Regions from separate parts of the Kurthia sp. ISK08 genome, predicted to be linked through region 3. Evidence: predicted binding sites of a transcription regulator. Region 3 holds the regulator's gene; each other region holds the start of a gene.
What was found. Region 3 encodes Rex, which represses fermentation and respiration genes when NADH is low (regulators of the CRP and FNR family bind a similar motif). Its sites were predicted from a motif close to TTGTGAAATATTTCACAA; they were not measured.

Region 1 (6,148 bases), on a different contig from region 3:
ACCAGGTTTCTCACCCGTAGAATTAACATTGCAGCAAACAAAAACATATGGTCAGTTTGTAGAATTACATTACATTGTAAAAAAGTATAAAAAAAAGAGCGCTATAAAGTGCGCTCAAACAAAGTAGAATAACTAAGTTACATATAGACTTCTTTATACGAATTAAGATCTTCCAATAAATTTGTTTCTTGGAAAACTTCAAGTGAGTATTGTGTCTTTTCTGTAATTGGTAATTCTACGAAAATATTCATATCAAAATAAATTGGTAGTTCTTTAGAAGAATGTAAAATCGATTGTGCAGCACATTCTAGGCAATTCCCCACTTCTAAATGGTCGTCAATAAATGTAGCAAAATCGATTGTTTCACGATTATTTTTTGCGTCAAATAGAATTTCTAAATCGCCATCAATCATAACGGATACCATTTCTGTTAATAAAAGAGCGTTCATAAAAGAGCTGCCCTTCTCAACACGATTGATATCGTGAATAATGTGGAAAGTTGGATGTTCGTAAATAGCTTTTAAAATTTCTGCAAGTACTTCATTTGAAAAATCTACCTTCTCGCTAAACTGAACGACTTCGTAAGGTTGTTCAATCATAAACCAGATATCTCTATATAAGGTAGGGTAGTATGCACTTGTTTCGGTCTTCTTTTTTAAAATTTCTTCTAATAATGGAACCTCAACAATATTCATATAAAAGAGTTCTTGATAATAATCGCTTACATAAAGAGAGCTATTATTCATCTTCTTATATTCATGGATCGTTGTTTGCATGTAAATCTCCCCTTTAAAAAAAATTGGTTAATACTCTGATGGTGATTCTCAAAAGATGATATTTTGAGGTGCAAAGTATTTCAACTTCACATTGTCCAAAAAAATAATGGACTCGTTTGGCTGGGCTATTTCGAAAAGTTTCTCACATGACAAAAGATGACGACAAAATAAATAAGTTATCTATATTTTGAGTTCCCTGTGAAATACATGCTATGTATGAGTTTGCTGTGCGTTTTCTGATGAAGAATCTGTGCCTATAAGTACATACTAGAAAAAAGCAATGCAATCAATAGAGAACTGCCATTATACAAATAACGTTAATATTTAGTGAATTATCTCTTTAAAATTTTACTAAAAAATTACCAAAAAATAGATATTATACCTATTTGAATTAGCATTTTTTGTCATAAAAACAGCGGAAATACAACAAATTCGCGCTTTTATATTCACTAAATCGTAACATAAGTCTAAAGGTAAATCATGAAAAAATCAAACTTATATTAGAATATCATTCGAACGAGCTAGAAAATTACCACAATTTATATCCCTTTGAACCAAGTGGTGCATTTGAAATAATATCGTAAATTGGGTATGAATAAGCAATTAATAATAGCGCAATTAAAATGATAATCCATAGTTTAAAGTTCTCTAAAATAGCCGGTGTTTTTTGTGCATGATCAGCAACTTCTGCTACTGGGAATGGCTCAAAACCTTTCGGTGCAAAGAAAAGCATTTGAACAAGTATATACATAAATAATAAAATGGCAATAAATAGAATAGTTCCACCAACAGCTTGTGCGATTTGGTAGCCAATCCATGTTTGTGCAATTTCAGCACCTCCATATTCTGAGAATGCAGAGCGTCTTGGTGCGCCAAGCAAACCAACAATATGCATCGAACCTGACATAATCAACATACCAATTGCCCATAAAACCGTTTGGATTAGACCAAGTCGGTTTATTTTTTTTGTTAATTGTCGACCTGTTAAATGTGGAATTAAGAAATAAGAGGCACCAAAGAATGTCAGTGTGACCGTTGTAGCAATTGTTAAATGAAAATGCCCTGTCACCCAAATGGTATTATGAATTAATTGGTTCATTTGATAAGATGCATTAACAATTCCTCCAGCACCGCCCGGAATAAAGGCAAGCATACCGATAAAAGGTGCTAAGAAACGAGCGTCAGACCAAGGTAACTTTTTTAACCATCCAAAGAGTCCTTTACTCCCTAACTCACGACCACGCAGTTCAAATGTAGCGAATAGTGAAAAAGCAGTAAGTAAAGAGGGAATGACAACCATCATCGTTAAAATAACTTGTAAAAACTTCCATGAACCACCGATACCAGGTTCAGTTAATTGATGGTGTAAGCCAACCGGTACAGAAAACAATACGAATAAGATGAACGAAAGTCTGGCAAGTGCATCCGAAAAAATCTTTCCACCGATGATTTTTGGCACGGCGATATACCAAACCATGTAGGCAGGTAAGAGCCAAAAATATACAAGTGCATGACCAAATGACCAGAAAAGTGTACGTGATAATAACACATCTACACGTTCCACCCAACCAAGTGACCATGGAAGTAATTGAACCAATAATTCAGTTGTGACACCAATTGTAGCAATAAACCACATTAAATTGTTACATACGACCATAAAGCTGAGTAGCGGTGTAATCTGTTTTGGATTTTCTTTTTTCCATTGTATGTAACGACGGGCTTGTGCAAATGCTGTAATCCAAGAGCCAATCATGACAAGTGAAAGTCCAGCATAAAAAATCCAATGTGCTTGTAGTGGCGCATAAAATGTATAAAGTACAGATGCCTCATTTAATAAAACCATTGTAGCAGCCATAACTGTCCCAGTAGACATTACCCCGAAACCAATCCAGCCTAAACATCTTTCTTTAAAAGAAAATGTTCCTGTTACACGACTCATAGCGGCTGTTTGAAAACCAAAAATGAAGAAGGTTGTAAAGACAAGTGCTAGAAGAATGCCATGTACAGTTAATACTTGATAATAGCCAATAGAGTAGGGAAGTTCGAGTGCGCCACTTCTCACGAATACTTGTATTAAACCGGCAATCCCACCAATTAATAAAGCAGTAAAAGCGAAAAGAAGGTAGGCGAGTGCTAGCTTACAATCGCGTAAATCGATTTGTAAAGATTTCATTTAGAATCCACCACCTTTAATGTTGCGTGCATTTCAGCATGTCCCATTCCACAGTATTCATTACAAACAACTAAAAACTCGCCCTTTTTATTGACGGTAGTTGTATATTCAGAAATATGTCCGGGCTCTAACATCATATTAATATTTGTTTTAGCAATTTCAAATCCATGCACAACATCTTTAGAGGTCGCAATAAACTTCACTTTAGAATTCACAGGAATTTTGATTTCCGATGGTTCATATAAAAAGGCAGATGCTACCACCACTACTTCATAATCCCAATCCTTTCCTGCTACTTTATGGACACCTGGCTTATTAAATGGTGCGATTTCACTCACTTTTTCAGGATTAATTGTTTTTTGTGAATTAGGTGTTTCATGACTATTATTTAATGCCATTAGACCAGTAATTAATAGAAAAACAATTAATGAGCCAATACCAAACACGAGCCAATATTTTTCATACTTATGCAAATGCATGGGTGTAAACCTCCTCTAGTTAGAAACGATTCATAAAAATAGCGAAGCATACAAACCAAATGATGATTATGATGATACCGACTGTCATAGAGAGATAAAAAGTTCCTTTTAATTTTGAATCGGATGTGTTTTTTTCTTTATGCATAAAAATCTCCTTTCTATGTATGCTTATCCATAGTTTAGTCAAAACGACATAATATAGATGTGATTTTTATCACATCAAAATAAGAGAATGTGAAGTAAATGTGAAATTGTTTTGAAAAACGTAATAATTCAGTATGTAAAAAATAGAGATATTTATTATAATTAATATTAAAATGTTAATTCGTTTATCGAAATAAAAGAATAGACCTACAAAATAAGACAAAAGGACTTGTACAAAATATGTACAAGCCCTTTTAAGGAAATGAAATTTCATTGCTCTCATGTATGTAGACTTAAGAAGCTTCAATAGATAAAAGCATTGTTACATGACCAATCTCTTCCATTGAGATTGGCAAAGTGAATGTTTGTGTAGATATTGGTAAATGTGTCTCACTTACCATGACAGTTGGGGTAGTAATGTCTAACTGAATATTATGTTCAGCACTATAAATACATAATTTACCAGCAACCATATTTCCAAATTCTCCAACGAACGATTCTAAAAGTTCGCCATCAATCTGAAACCCATATAATGACTCACATAGTTTTTGAAATGAATTGTGATTGCTGTCAATAATCATACGTGCTTTTACATCACCAATTACATTGATCAAAACACTATATTCTAGATGCATATTAGGTGCAGTAAATGAAGAGGGAGACTGAATTGTAACTTGCTTTGGTGAAATTTCTTTGAAAGCGTGAATGATGCCGTTAAATAGTACTTGGTATTGAGCCGAAATACTCATACATACTCCCCTTTCTTCATGACTTTTAATCTATGATACACCGTTAGTTTAAAGAATACAATAAGAGAATTAATTGAGAAACTATTTCAATTAGATTGACAAAATAAAAAAAACTCGTTATGATAATGATAATCAATGACAATTAGAATTTAAAAATAAAAAATTATATTATCAAAAAGGGAGCGGTCATCATGCTTTTCGCACTTGTTGGAATGACAATCGTCGCTTGTGGTGTCACAGTTAAATACGTTTTATCAGAAACAACCGCACATTTGAAATAAATAAAATGATACTTTTGTTGCCGAATAGCTCACTTAGAGTTATTCGGTTTTTATATTTTTAAATAAATTTAATTTTTTCACGTAAAAAAATAACATAGAAGAAACGTAAAAATAAATAACTAAAATCTTCTGATTTGGAGCAATTTTTGTTTTTCCTTTTACAGACACATGATAGAATGGGATGAGTAACTACATATAGAAAAAGGAGATCGAGCCTTTCATGACTGTTTTTGAAGAAAAAATCCAATTATTATTGAAGAAAACTGCGTTACAGTACATGGTCTATAAAAAAAACGAAGATCATGAACGACTAGCAAAAACACAACTTTTTGCTGAGAAGTTAATTAAGAAAGAATATGCAATTGGTTTTGCAGGTCATTTTTCTGCTGGTAAGTCGAGTATGATTAATGCGCTTACAGGTGACCAACTACTACCGTCTAGCCCAATTCCGACAAGTGCTAATGTAGTTAAAGTGCATAAGTCAGAAGAAGATTATGCAATTGCTTATTTAGTAGGAGAAGATCCTGTTCGCTTTAACTCAGATTATGATATTAAAACTGTAAAAGAATTTGCAAAGAATGGTGCGTTAGTATCACAAATCGAGATTGGACATAGCCAGTCTGTATTACCGATGGGTGTTACAGTGATGGATACACCTGGAGTCGATTCAACAGATGATGCACACCGTATGTCAACAGAATCAGCACTTCACTTAGCGGATCTTGTTTTTTACGTGATGGATTATAATCATGTGCAATCAGAATTGAACTTCCAATTTACGAAAACATTAATGAAGCATAATCCGAATGTGTATTTAATCGTGAACCAAGTAGATAAACATAAAGAACAAGAATTATCATTTGAAGAATTCAAACAATCGGTTGCAGATTCATTTGCAAACTGGGGTGTTTATCCAAAAGGTATTTTCTTTACATCATTAAAAGCGAAAGATTTAGCTTATAACGATTTTGACCATGTAAAAGAAATTGTTATGAACAGTATGGATGGTTGGCAAGAGCAATTAATAGAAAATGCCGAAAATACATTAGCACAAATGCATGATGAACATGGACAATTCTTAGAACAAAATAAACAAAGTATTATGGAAAGCAATGAAGATTTACTATCTCAAAATGATTGGGCACGTAAGTTAGATATTTTAGATGAGTACCAATCTGTAGAACGTCAACTTGAGTTATATTCAGTTGAGAAATGGGAGATGTCTTTCAATAATCAACGTGATGAATTACTTGAAAACGCTGTCTTAATGCCATTTGAATTACGTGACCGTTTAGCAAGCTATGCGGAATGTATGCAAAAAGACTTTAAAGTAGGTATGTTCTTTGCGGCGAAAAAGACGGAAGCAGAGCGCGCTCGTAGACGTGAAGATCTATATGATCGCTATAAATCAGTTGTTCAAAACCAAATTACAGGTCATATGTTGAACTTAATGAAGAGCTCTTTAAGAGAAGTTGGTGCTTTAACAGATGAATTATCACTTGAAATTGATGAATTCAAATTAGATATCCCATTCTCTGTTATTGAA
Region 2 (6,148 bases), on a different contig from region 3:
AATGAATTTAATCGTTACGTCCATTAACACCCAAATTACTAAACCGATTAAGATACACATCACAAGCATTTCGAATATAGAAGTGTACCCTTGATAATTCAAATAGTTATTAGCGTTATTAGCAATCTCAATGGATAGACCCATCGCAATGATAAAGAAAGCAATCGCTGCAAGCATTTGAATTTCAGCAGGCGCTTGATATACACGATACATATGGCGTTTTTTAATTAATAAAATACACGCAATGATGAAGAAAAGTCCTGAAATACCAAAGAAAATATAAAAGGCATACTGCACGATTTCGTATTTGTCTTTTTCTTTCAGTAATTCTGCAACACCTGTCGCATCTTGATTAATAAAGATTTGCCCAGTATAAACTGGGATATCTGTCATCATGAAACCATTTGTTTCTTGTAGATCTTCAAATCCTGATACATATGATAAATCTTCTAGTGATTTAATATCGTAAAAAGCACCATATTCTGTTGAGCGAAAAGCAATTTTAAATAGTGGATTTTTTTCCTCTGTTGCATTTTTAAATGTTTCACCTGTATCAACATTTTCTAAATCATATGAGAAGTAAGGATATTGTTTTTTAAGTAATTCGCGATATTTGTCACGTTTTTCATAATAAAGCGTAATTTCTTTTTTCTGCTGTTGAATTAATTTTTCTTTTACATAATTACGATCTTCAAATACACGCGTCACTTCTTTGATTTTTGCATCGCGTTCTTTTTTCAACTTATCAGAAAGTGATGTTGCCTCCATATCTTCTGCTTCTTGAATTCGCGCTACATATTCATCACGAATACTCAGAATTTGATCGCTCAATGTTCCGTTCTCTGTACGATAATTTTCAATCTGTTCATTCGTAATATTAATATCTTTAATCGCCTGTTCTTTTGTCATCGAGTCGAGTTCAAAATAAGCCAGACTCGTCTTATAATTCGATAGTTTCTCTTGGAATGTATTCGATTCAAAATAACTTTTAAATAACGTAGACTGCAAGATGACAATTAAGAAAATTGAAACCATCGCAAGTGCCATACTTAATGAAATGAACGGTTTCATCCATTTAGCCATTCACATTCTCTCCCAACATTTTTAATTTCGCGAGTAGTACATTCGGGTTACCCCATTCATGGAAGAAAATTTGAGAACAATAAATCAAACAAATAATCGCTAAACTAAGTGCCGCTAAAGAGGCAATCACTGATTTAAGACTTGTCGATCTTGTATCCAACTCCCCACACCACCTTCACATATTTCGGGTTTTTGGGATTGACTTCTATTTTCTCTCGAATTTTTCGAATATGTACCGCCACAATATTATCTGCATTATAAGCAGCTTCTTTCCAAACTCGCTCATAAATTTCATCAATGGAAAAAACACGCCCTACATGCTCCATTAATAGTTGTGTAATTTTAAATTCGATTGGTGTGAGTTTGACCTCATCCCCATCGACCGTTATCGTTTTAGTGTCATTATTTAATACGAGACCATCCACAACAATTTCGTTTGAACGTTGCTCTTTTTGTTCGTATGACCCAAAACGCATGTAACGACGTAATTGTGACTTCACACGTGCTAATAATTCTAAAGGATGAAAAGGCTTGCCGATATAGTCGTCTGCTCCCATAGATAAACCAAGTATTTTATCTGTTTCCTCTACTTTCGCACTGAGCATAATAATCGGAATATTTTGGTCTTCACGTATTTTAAACGTAGCAGCAATGCCATCTAAATTTGGCATCATCACATCCATGATAATCAAATGAATTTCATGTTGTTTTAAAATCTCTAATGCTTCTTGACCATCAGCTGCTTTTTGTACATGATAACCTTCATTTTTTAAGTAAATCTCAATACCATCTCGAATGGCTTGATCATCATCTGCTACTAAAATTGTGTATTCCATCTGTATTCCTCCTGCTCTTTTGCTTACTCTTACTATATCGTTTATTTCTTAACATCTACTTAGGAAATATATGAAGATTTTCTTAAGATTCCACTGGCTGCTTTCCTTTTAACGTCACAACAAGTATACCACCTAATAAAAAGGCTACGCCAACCCATGCGGTAAGACTTAAATTTTCACCTACTAAAAAGACGCCTAATAATGCCGCAGTTAATGGTTCCCCCAGTGATAGTGTAACTGCTGCAGAAGATGAAATCGCATGTAACCCGCGTAAAAATAATAAGTAGGCAATACTTGTGCCTGCTACACCCATCACAAAGAGTGGTAGCCAATTACTCGGAATCCCAATCCACTCGACGCCTAAAAAGAGTGAAAATGGTAACAAGATGACGCCACACATCGTAAATGTCATCGCAACAGAAGGTAATGCTGCTTCTTTTTCTAACAATACTTTACTAACATTTGTATAGGTTGCAAATGCAACTCCAGCGCAAAGAGCGCATAGAATGCCACTTGGGACAATTGTTGTTTCGCCTTTACTTGTAAATAACAGTACACAACCGATAATCGCAAAGCATGTCGCAAATGCCCATGTTCTAGTTGGTCTTGTTTTTAAAAAGAGCCATTCAATTAAGCCCGCAAAAATCGGTGAACTACCAATCGTCACAACTGTTCCTACTGCGACACCTGTTAAATGTACAGATGTAAAAAAAAGTGGTTGGAACAAAGCCATCGACAATGCAGCGAAAAAAGTTTGTTTCCAAGACCACGTTCGAAATGCTATCTTTTTCAAAAGAATCGCGATGATTAATAAGATTCCTCCACCAATTAATGAACGCATCATCGCAATCGGAACAGGATGAATGCCTTCTGTTAAGTATGTTTGTATTGTACCAACTGTTCCCCATAAAACAGCTGCACACAACACGAGTATGTATGGTATCGCCTTCATTATATATTCCTCCAATCCCCTATTCTACTTAAATATACCAATTAAAGTTTTATTGAGGCAAGATATGTTTTGCATTATACTACAATAGAAGGTAGGTGTTTCAATGTATAAAACAATTGCCGAAACCGCAAAAGAGATTAATATGCCCGAATCACAAGTCATGCGCTATGTGTTAGAAGGACGCATTCACTCGGTTCATGACGGACAGGATTTTTTAATTAATACACAACAATTTGACACATATTTTGAACAACTTGAACAAGTAAAACACGAGATTGAAGTATGGAAAAATACGCCGATTCCTGAAGATATCGATGTAAAAGATGAAGACTAATACAAAAAAGAGAAACCGTCATGCCAAATCACACGACGATTTCTCTTTTTTTATTGTTTAACTATTAAGGAACCATCCAACCTAATACATTACTTTGTAAAAACGTAATGATACAAATACATAGTAATAGAATAATACTATATTTTAATGTGAAACGAAGTAACTCTGATTCACGTCCGACTAATCCAACAGCTGCTGCTGCAACTGCAATGGATTGTGGTGAAATCATCTTACCTGTTACACCACCAGATGAGTTCGCTGCAAGTGCTAATACTGGATCCATTCCTACATGCCCTGCTGTTACTTGTTGTAACTTCGCAAACATTACGTTCGCTGATGTATCTGAACCTGTGATAAATACGCCTAACCAACCAAGTACAGGTGAGAAGAATGGGAATAATGCGCCTGTTTTTGCTAACACAAGTGCAAGTGTCGTCATCATACCTGCTGCATTCGTTACATAAGCATAAGCAACTACCGCACAAATTGTAACGATTGGGAACTTGATTTCATTTAATGTTGAAAATAATGTTTGCCCCCATACTTTAAAGCTCATACCAAAGATGAATTTTGTAATGAAGCACGCAATAAAGATGGCCGTACCTGCTGCGCCTAATAACTCTAATTTATAAACAGCCGCAATCGGTAATTCTGTCATACCATCGATAATTTGATTATTTACAAAAGGTACTTCAGGTGTGAATGTTAGGAATTTACCAAGTGAATTAACAGCGCTTAAAATTGCGTTACTTCCTTCATAATGTCCTGTTAAAGCTGTTTTGATTGTTGGAATACCCCATAACGAGATTAAAGCTGTTAATAAGATAAATGGTGACCATGCTTTAAAGATTTTACCTGCTGAATATTTTTCAACTTGTAATGTTGCTGTTTGCTCTTCACTTTTAAAACGATAAATTGTTTTTGGTTGCCAGAACTTCATGAATACTGCTAATGCTACAAGTGACACTAATGCAGAAAGTACGTCTGGTAACTCAGGTCCTAAGAAGTTTGAAGATAAAAATTGTGTTACTGCGAATGTAATACCTGATACAAGAACTGCTGGTAATACTTCGATTGTTTTTTTCCATCCCGTCATAATAAATACAAGGAAGAATGGAATGAAGATTGATAAGATTGGTAACTGTCGTCCAACCATTTTTGAAATTTCTAATGCTGGAATACCTGTTGGTCCTTCCATCGCAATAATTGGAATCCCAATTGCTCCGAATGCTACGGGTGCCGTATTTGCGATTAAACATAAACCTGCTGCATATAATGGATTAAACCCTAAACCGACTAGTAATGCAGCTGATATTGCTACAGGCGCACCAAATCCTGCTGCTCCTTCTAAAAACGCACCAAAAGAAAACGCTACCAATAATGCTTGAATACGACGGTCTTCTGTGATTGAAAGTACAGATGAACGAATAATATCAAATTGTCCTACTCTTACTGTGATGTTATATAAAAATACAGATGTGACAATAATCCAAGCGATTGGCACAAGTCCATAGACTGCACCTTGACTTGCTGACATAACGGCTGTTTTAACAGGCATGTCAAATGCCACAACGGCTAGAATAAGTGCGATTAATAACGTGGTAAGACCTGCGATATGCCCCTTCATCTTTTTAATGGCAAGTGCCCAGAAAAAATAAAGTATTGGAATAATAGCTACAAGCGCCGTCCACCATAAGCTGTCCCCTACAGCGGTGAAATTTTGCGTGAATGTCATTTTTTCTCCCCCTTATGTACATCGTTACGTATTGAATTTTCGATATTTTGAAAAAATTCAATATAACATTAGGTCATCAGATGACCTAATTAAGATTATATATTCAAAATATTAGAAAAAACAATCTTTTTTTCAAAAAATTTTAACTTCTCTTCTTTTCAGAAAAAAACTGTCTACTCTCTTTCATGCTATAATACAAAAAGAACAAACAGAGAAACGGAGTGTTTTACATGGAAATTACACAAATTGAACGCTGTCATAAACAAACAGATGATTTAATTGCTACAGAAGGTGCAGATTTTTTAGCTTCACCTATTCACTTTCTAAAAGAACATGATCAAGAGTTTTTATATATGGAATCACCACTTTTTGAAGAATTAAAGATGGATGCTGTTGTATTTGAATATGATGAGATGTTCGATGCATATACTGCTTTATTTGGTTTACGTTTACAGAAAAAATATGCTACTGCGATTAAAGAATATTTACACACTCATTTACGTTCAATTTTCGGTGCTTCTTCAGCTAGCTTTTCAGGTAATGAAGGACTGTGGGAGATTAATATTGCACTTACTGCTATTGAAGGATTTAAAGAAGATGGCACATTATTAGAAGCTCTTGTTTCACTTGAAAAATTCATGAGAGCATTTATCGATGAAGTAACTGCTAACTAAATCAAGTTCACAACAAAAAGCCAGAATCACGTAATAAAGCGTAATTCTGGCTTTTCTTATATTTTGCTATGACTTTCAAACGGGTACAACAACCGATTGTTTCGATAGCATACTCGCGTAATCTTCTACCATTACAGAAGCAGTTGGATACATACCTGCACCAGGACCTACTAATGTAATCTTACCGATATAGTTCGTATCAAGTGCGACTGCATTATCGACGCCATCAATTGCATATAACGGATGTGCTGCATCAACAAGTTGAGGTCCAATTTCTGCATGAATTTTACCGTTTTCATCAATAGAAACTTCTGCAATATGACGATATCGTTGGCCATTTGCATCTGCTTGTTGTACTTGTTCCAATGTAATTTCAGAAATACCTACCACTTTTACATCTTCCCAGTTCGGTTGTTTACCGAATGCAAGCGCACTTAAAATCATTAGCTTTTTGAAAGCGTCTTGTCCTGAAATATCATTGTATGGATCTGCTTCTGCATATCCTAAGTCTTGTGCATTCTTTAGAGCTGTTTC
Region 3 (6,148 bases):
ACGATGACAGACCCTTCTAAACCTGCGTTATTTGCAATTTGACGTACTGGTTCTTCTAATGCACGTAATACGATGCGCGCGCCTGTTGCTACGTCGCCTTCTGTACTATTCGCTACGGCTTCTACTGCTGCATGAATACTTACTAATGCAACACCACCACCAGCTACAATACCTTCTTCTACTGCTGCGCGTGTAGAGTTAAGAGCATCTTCAATACGTAGTTTACGTTCTTTTAGTTCGATTTCAGTTGCTGCACCGACACGAATTACGGCAACACCGCCAGCTAATTTTGCTAAGCGTTCTTGTAATTTTTCTTTATCGAATTCAGAAGTTGCATCTTCGTATTGGTTACGAATGTTGGCAATGCGATATTCGATTGCTTCTTGTTGACCAGCACCTTCAACAATTGTTGTATTGTCTTTTGTTACAACTACTTTTGCTGTGCGTCCAAGTTGGTCTACAGTTGTCTCTTTTAAATCTAAACCAATTTCTTCTGTAATCACTTGTGCGCCTGTTAAGATCGCAATATCTTCTAACATCGCTTTACGACGATCACCGAATCCTGGTGCTTTTACAGCAACTACGTTGAATGTACCGCGTAATTTGTTTAATACAAGTGTCGCAAGTGCTTCACCTTCAACATCTTCTGCGATGATTAACATTGGACGACCTTGTTGTACAACTTGTTCAAGCACAGGTAAGATTTCTTGGATGTTTGAGATTTTTTTATCTGTAATTAAGATATATGGATTATCTAATACTGCTTCCATTTTATCTGTATCTGTTACCATGTAGTGAGATAGGTAACCGCGGTCAAATTGCATACCTTCCACAACTTCTAGTTCTGTATTAAAACCTTTTGATTCTTCTAATGTAATAACACCATCATTACCTACGCGTTCCATTGCTTCTGCGATTAATGAACCTACTTCGTCATCTGCAGCTGAGATAGAAGCTACTTGTGCAATTGCTTCTTTGTTTTCAACTGGTTTTGAAATCGATTTTAGTTCTTTGATTGCTGCTTCAACTGCTAAGTCAATCCCTTTACGGATACCGACAGGGTTTGCACCAGCTGTTACGTTTTTTAAACCTTCTGTAATCATTGATTGTGCTAGTACTGTTGCAGTTGTTGTACCGTCACCAGCGATTTCATTTGTTTTTGAAGCTACTTCAGAAACTAATTTTGCGCCCATGTTTTCATATGGATCTTCTAGTTCGATTTCTTTTGCAATTGTAACACCGTCATTTGTAATAAGTGGCGCACCGAATGCTTTTTGTAATACAACATTACGGCCTTTTGGTCCTAATGTTACTTTTACTGTATTCGCTAATTTATCCACACCTGCTAACATTAAACTACGTGCATCTTCGCTAAATTTAATTTCTTTTGCCATTGTATAATTCCCTCCTAGAAAATCAATCCGTTCGTTTATTTGTATATGTTAGATTACTCTACGATTGCTAAAACATCGCTCTCACGTAGAATTAAATAGTCTTTACCTTCGTATTTTACTTCCGTACCTGCGTATTGAGCATAAATTACTTGGTCGCCTGCTTTTACGCTTAACGGCACCACTGTACCACTATTTGTTACGATTCCAGAACCCACTGCTACAACTTTACCTTGCTGTGGTTTTTCTTTTGCAGAGTCGGGTAGTACGATACCGAATGCTGTTTTTTCTTCTACTTCTACTACCTCAATAATAATACGGTCACCTAATGGCTTTAACATGTTCTAATAACCTCCTAATTTCTATGCGTCAATATTGTTTGTTGGCACTCTTATACAATGAGTGCTAACTTATAGTCTTAATAATAAGCACTCTCGATTTTTTTTGCAAGTCATAACATTTATTTTTTTATAAAAAGATGACCGATTTACATTTTCTTTTTGCTTCAACTTATTGGTAGAATAGAGATACCAATATTTCCGGAAAGGATTTGCTTATGAAAACTAAAAAAACACCACTCTATATATTAATTACATATATACTCATGCAACTATCACCTATCATCTTTTTAAAGCCGATTGCTTCTATTATTCAATGGTTGGAACCAGGCATCACTAATGATGAACTGTCCGCACAAGCACGCGGTTGGACCATCTTCTTCACGTTCTTTCTCGGTACACTTGTAACGATTTTCTTCATCTTACGTGACAAAAACTTTTTCAAAAATGCTTTTGTCGGTGGCAAGCGCTATTCTACTATGGGAGCGATTGGCTGGGGCGTTTTAGGATTCTTCATGATTTTAATTGGCCAATCACTTGCTGGTTTAATCGAAACGTCACTTGGTATTACACCTGGTTCTGAAAATACAGCACAACTTTCTGCAATGGCTAAAGCAGCCCCTATTGCGATCATCAGTATTGTATTCTTTGGACCATTCCTTGAAGAAGTCGTATTCCGTCGCGTCATCTTCGCATCGTTAAACCAAACAACGAACTTTTTCATCGCAGCGAGTGTCAGCGCCGTTGTATTCGCAATCGTGCATATGGATTTTTCTCATATCATCATCTACGCAACTGTTGGGTTCATCACTGCTTTTCTGTATAACAAAACAAAACGACTGCTCACAACGATTATTGCACATACGATGTTGAATGGTTTTGTTATCATCATGAATCTCAATTTAGACAAAATACAAAAATACCTCGAAACGCTACAATCTATGCAATAAAAAGAGCCTCTTTTTTTTTAGCGTTCGCAACAAAAAACTGGAATCGCACAACAGTACGATTCCAGTTTTTCTTTTATATTATGCAGCTAGCTCCATTTCTCGCTGCTGCTCTGCTTTCAAATAACTTCTATAACCTATACGCGAAATCATGATACTGATTTCGTATAAAATGCATAATGGTAATGTGACAATCATATGTGACACGATATCTGGAGGTGCGATGACTGCTGCTACACAGAGTAGCGCAAAGTATGCGTACTTCCTTACTTTTGACATGCCCATTGGCGTAATGATTCCGAGACGCGTCAAAAATAACATAATGATTGGCAACTGAAAAATCAATCCAAATGGCAATGTAATTTGCATTAAAAATTGGAAGTATTCATAGATTCCAATGGTCTGTTCAACATCCATTTCTCCTGCTAACCCCATCATCCACTTCAACATATACGGACGTAACACTAAATACGAAAATACAACCCCTACAATGAACAATAGGAATGCATACGGAATATAGCGTAATGTCGCTTTGCGCTCTTTTTCATAAAGTCCTGGGCTCACAAAACCCCATAACTGAAATAGAATAATCGGTGATGTCATAACAAGCGATAAAATAAAGATAACTTGTATGTAAACCTTCACTGGATCGGTAACACGAAAAGCATGCAATTGAAGCGATTTTGCTTCTTCAGTATGTTGTAAAAATTGTATGAGTGGTTGTGCTAAAAAGAAACTTCCAATAATCGCTAAAACAAAGAATCCTGCAACAATTAATAGCCTCTTTCGAAGTTCCTCTATATGTTCAACGACTGTTAGTTCTTCTTGTTCCATCAGATGAACACCCTACTTCGTCTCTTCGATTTTTTCGACAGCTTTTACTTCATTTGCGCTGTTTGTTTCAACTGTTTTTTGTTTTGTACTTTCAAAATCTTCGTCTGTTAAACCTTTTGTTGCAGATTTAAACTCACGGAGTGTAGAACCCATCGCTCTTCCTAGTTCAGGAAGTTTTTTGGGACCAAAAATAATGACAGCAACACCTGCAATAATCGCAATACTAGCTGGACCTACCATTACACACACCTCCTCAATTTGATAACTACATTCTACTCCACACTTCGTCATTTGTATATTATTCTTTCGGTCTACAAAACTGAATATTTAAGACTATTCTTCCACATTTCGAATAAAGTAACTAAGCGTTTGCAATTCAATCGATAAATCAATTGTATGAACGCGGAATGTCTCCGGTACTTGCAGACGAACCGGTGTAAAATTCAACACACCTTTCGCACCCATCTGAATTAATCGGTCTGTCATAAACTGTGCTGAACGTGCTGGTACAGTTAAAATAGGTAGTTCTGCTTTGAATTCTTCAAACTTCTCTTCCATCACATCTGGATGGAAAACAGGTACACCATTTACAAGCTGCCCTTCCATTGGATAGTTCGTATCGAATGCTACAACAATTTTCATATTATGGTTCTTTTGAAAATTATACTTCAGTAAGGCATGACCTAAGTTACCAATACCGATTACTGCTACATTCATACGTTGATCTTGATCAAGGACGCCTCTAAAGAACACAAGTAATTTTTGTACATCATATCCGTACCCTTTTTTACCGAGTGGTCCGAAATATGAAAAGTCACGACGAATCGTCGCTGAATCAATTTGCATGGCCTCACTTAACTCTTTTGATGAAATTCTATTCTTTCCTGCATCCGCAAAATTTTGGATGAAGCGATAATACAGCGGAAGTCTTTTCGTTGTGGCCTGCGGTATCCTATAATTCTCTTTCAAACATGTTTCCTCCTACGAATCTGGTTATACAATTTAGATAGATGACCATTGCACCAATGACAGCATTTCGTTACACTTAAGATTGAACTGAGGTGTCGAAAGTGATTGTATTACAAGTCAATCAATTATATAAATCATATATTGCAGATGAAATTTTAAGTGGCGTTAAACTCGAAGTTCAACATCGGGATCGCGTCGCACTTGTTGGCCGAAACGGCGCAGGTAAATCTACTCTTTTAAAAATTATAGCAGGTCAACTCTCATATGACTCTGGTGAGATTATTATGCCAAAAGGAATTAAACTTGGCTACTTAGACCAACATGCTGGTCTAGAATCTGATTTATCCATTTGGGATGAGATGATGACCGTATTTGAACCATTAAAACAACTTGAACAACAAATTCGTTCACTTGAGTTGCAGATGGCTGAACCTACGATTTATGAAAATGCAGAACGTTATCAAAAAATCACAGCTGAATATGACCAGCTACAACATGATTTTAAAGAACGCGGCGGCTTCCAATATGAAGCGGATACACGCTCTGTTCTACATGGTATGCAGTTTTATCCTGATTCCTATGAACAGTCTATATCTTCATTATCTGGTGGTCAACGTACAAGACTGGCTCTAGCAAAATTACTTTTAACAAAACCTGAATTACTCATTCTGGATGAGCCGACCAACCACCTGGATATCGAGACATTAAACTGGCTTGAAAACTACCTGAAAAACTACGACGGCGCTATCCTTATCGTATCACATGACCGCTATTTCTTGGACCAAGTTGTGTCTATTGTTTATGAAGTTTCTCGTCATCATGTCACAAAGTTCACAGGTAACTATTCAAGTTACTTAGATCAAAAAGCAAAGAACTATGAACGCGACCTAAAACTTTATGAAAAACAAATGGACGAAAAGGCAAAACTCGAAACATTCGTCCAAAAGAACTTAGCGCGTGCATCGACTACGAAGATGGCACAATCTCGTCGAAAAGTTTTAGAGAAAACCGAGTGGATGGATTCTCCTGATGGCGATGAAAAATCAGCTACTTTTACATTCGATATCGAAAAGCAAAGTGGTAATGACGTGTTATCCGTTGATGACCTCACAATCGGTTATGGACAAACGCCAATTTCTGAACATATTAACATGCGTGCCTATCGAAAAGACCGTATCGCCCTTGTTGGTCCAAACGGTGTCGGAAAATCTACACTATTAAAAACAATTATAAAAGATTTACCTGCTCTGTCAGGTGATATTCGTTATGGTACGAATGTGCAACTCGGTTATTACGATCAGGATTTAGCAAAACTTTCTACGAATCGTACCGTACTACGTGAGATTTGGGATGAGTGGCCACTAATGAATGAAAAAGATGTTCGTACTGTTCTTGGTCGTTTCCTTTTCTCAGGAGAAGACGTCGATAAAATCGTACACGATCTATCAGGTGGCGAAAAAGCACGTTTAACGCTCGCGAAACTCATGCTTGAGAAAAATAATGTACTGATTTTAGATGAGCCGACCAACCATCTTGATTTAGATAGTAAAGAGGTGTTGGAAAATGCACTAATTGATTTCCCGGGTACGCTCATCTTCGTATCACATGACCGTTACTTCATCAATCGCATTGCAACAAAAGTTGTCGAGCTATCGAATGAGGGTTCTTT

Region 1: ACKVQX_RS00300 (cytochrome c oxidase subunit II) is a predicted target of Rex. The motif match lies at 3,631-3,648, and genes of this name have one in related genera.
Region 2: ACKVQX_RS10650 (lactate permease LctP family transporter) is a predicted target of Rex. The motif match lies at 4,986-5,003, and genes of this name have one in related genera.

The regions. Positions count from the first base shown of each region.
Region 1 covers NZ_JBJXHL010000001.1:60,263-66,410, reverse strand. The annotation lists gene ACKVQX_RS00315 (dihydrofolate reductase family protein) at 1-127, shown strand, start outside; gene ACKVQX_RS00310 (hypothetical protein) at 138-776, opposite strand; gene ACKVQX_RS00305 (b(o/a)3-type cytochrome-c oxidase subunit 1) at 1,306-2,949, opposite strand; gene ACKVQX_RS00300 (cytochrome c oxidase subunit II) at 2,946-3,428, opposite strand; gene ACKVQX_RS00295 (chemotaxis protein CheX) at 3,866-4,321, opposite strand; gene ACKVQX_RS00290 (dynamin family protein) at 4,823-6,148, shown strand, end outside.
Region 2 covers NZ_JBJXHL010000005.1:110,230-116,377, reverse strand. The annotation lists gene ACKVQX_RS10675 (HAMP domain-containing sensor histidine kinase) at 1-1,083, opposite strand, end outside; gene ACKVQX_RS10670 (hypothetical protein) at 1,076-1,243, opposite strand; gene ACKVQX_RS10665 (response regulator transcription factor) at 1,218-1,919, opposite strand; gene ACKVQX_RS10660 (EamA family transporter) at 2,002-2,871, opposite strand; gene ACKVQX_RS10655 (DNA-binding protein) at 2,975-3,205, shown strand; gene ACKVQX_RS10650 (lactate permease LctP family transporter) at 3,270-4,940, opposite strand; gene ACKVQX_RS10645 (hypothetical protein) at 5,171-5,614, shown strand; gene ACKVQX_RS10640 (homoserine dehydrogenase) at 5,690-6,148, opposite strand, start outside.
Region 3 covers NZ_JBJXHL010000010.1:43,716-49,863, forward strand. The annotation lists gene groL (chaperonin GroEL) at 1-1,394, opposite strand, end outside; gene groES (co-chaperone GroES) at 1,448-1,732, opposite strand; gene ACKVQX_RS14095 (CPBP family intramembrane glutamic endopeptidase) at 1,948-2,679, shown strand; gene tatC (twin-arginine translocase subunit TatC) at 2,758-3,510, opposite strand; gene ACKVQX_RS14105 (twin-arginine translocase TatA/TatE family subunit) at 3,523-3,750, opposite strand; gene ACKVQX_RS14110 (redox-sensing transcriptional repressor Rex) at 3,844-4,479, opposite strand; gene ACKVQX_RS14115 (ABC-F family ATP-binding cassette domain-containing protein) at 4,581-6,148, shown strand, end outside.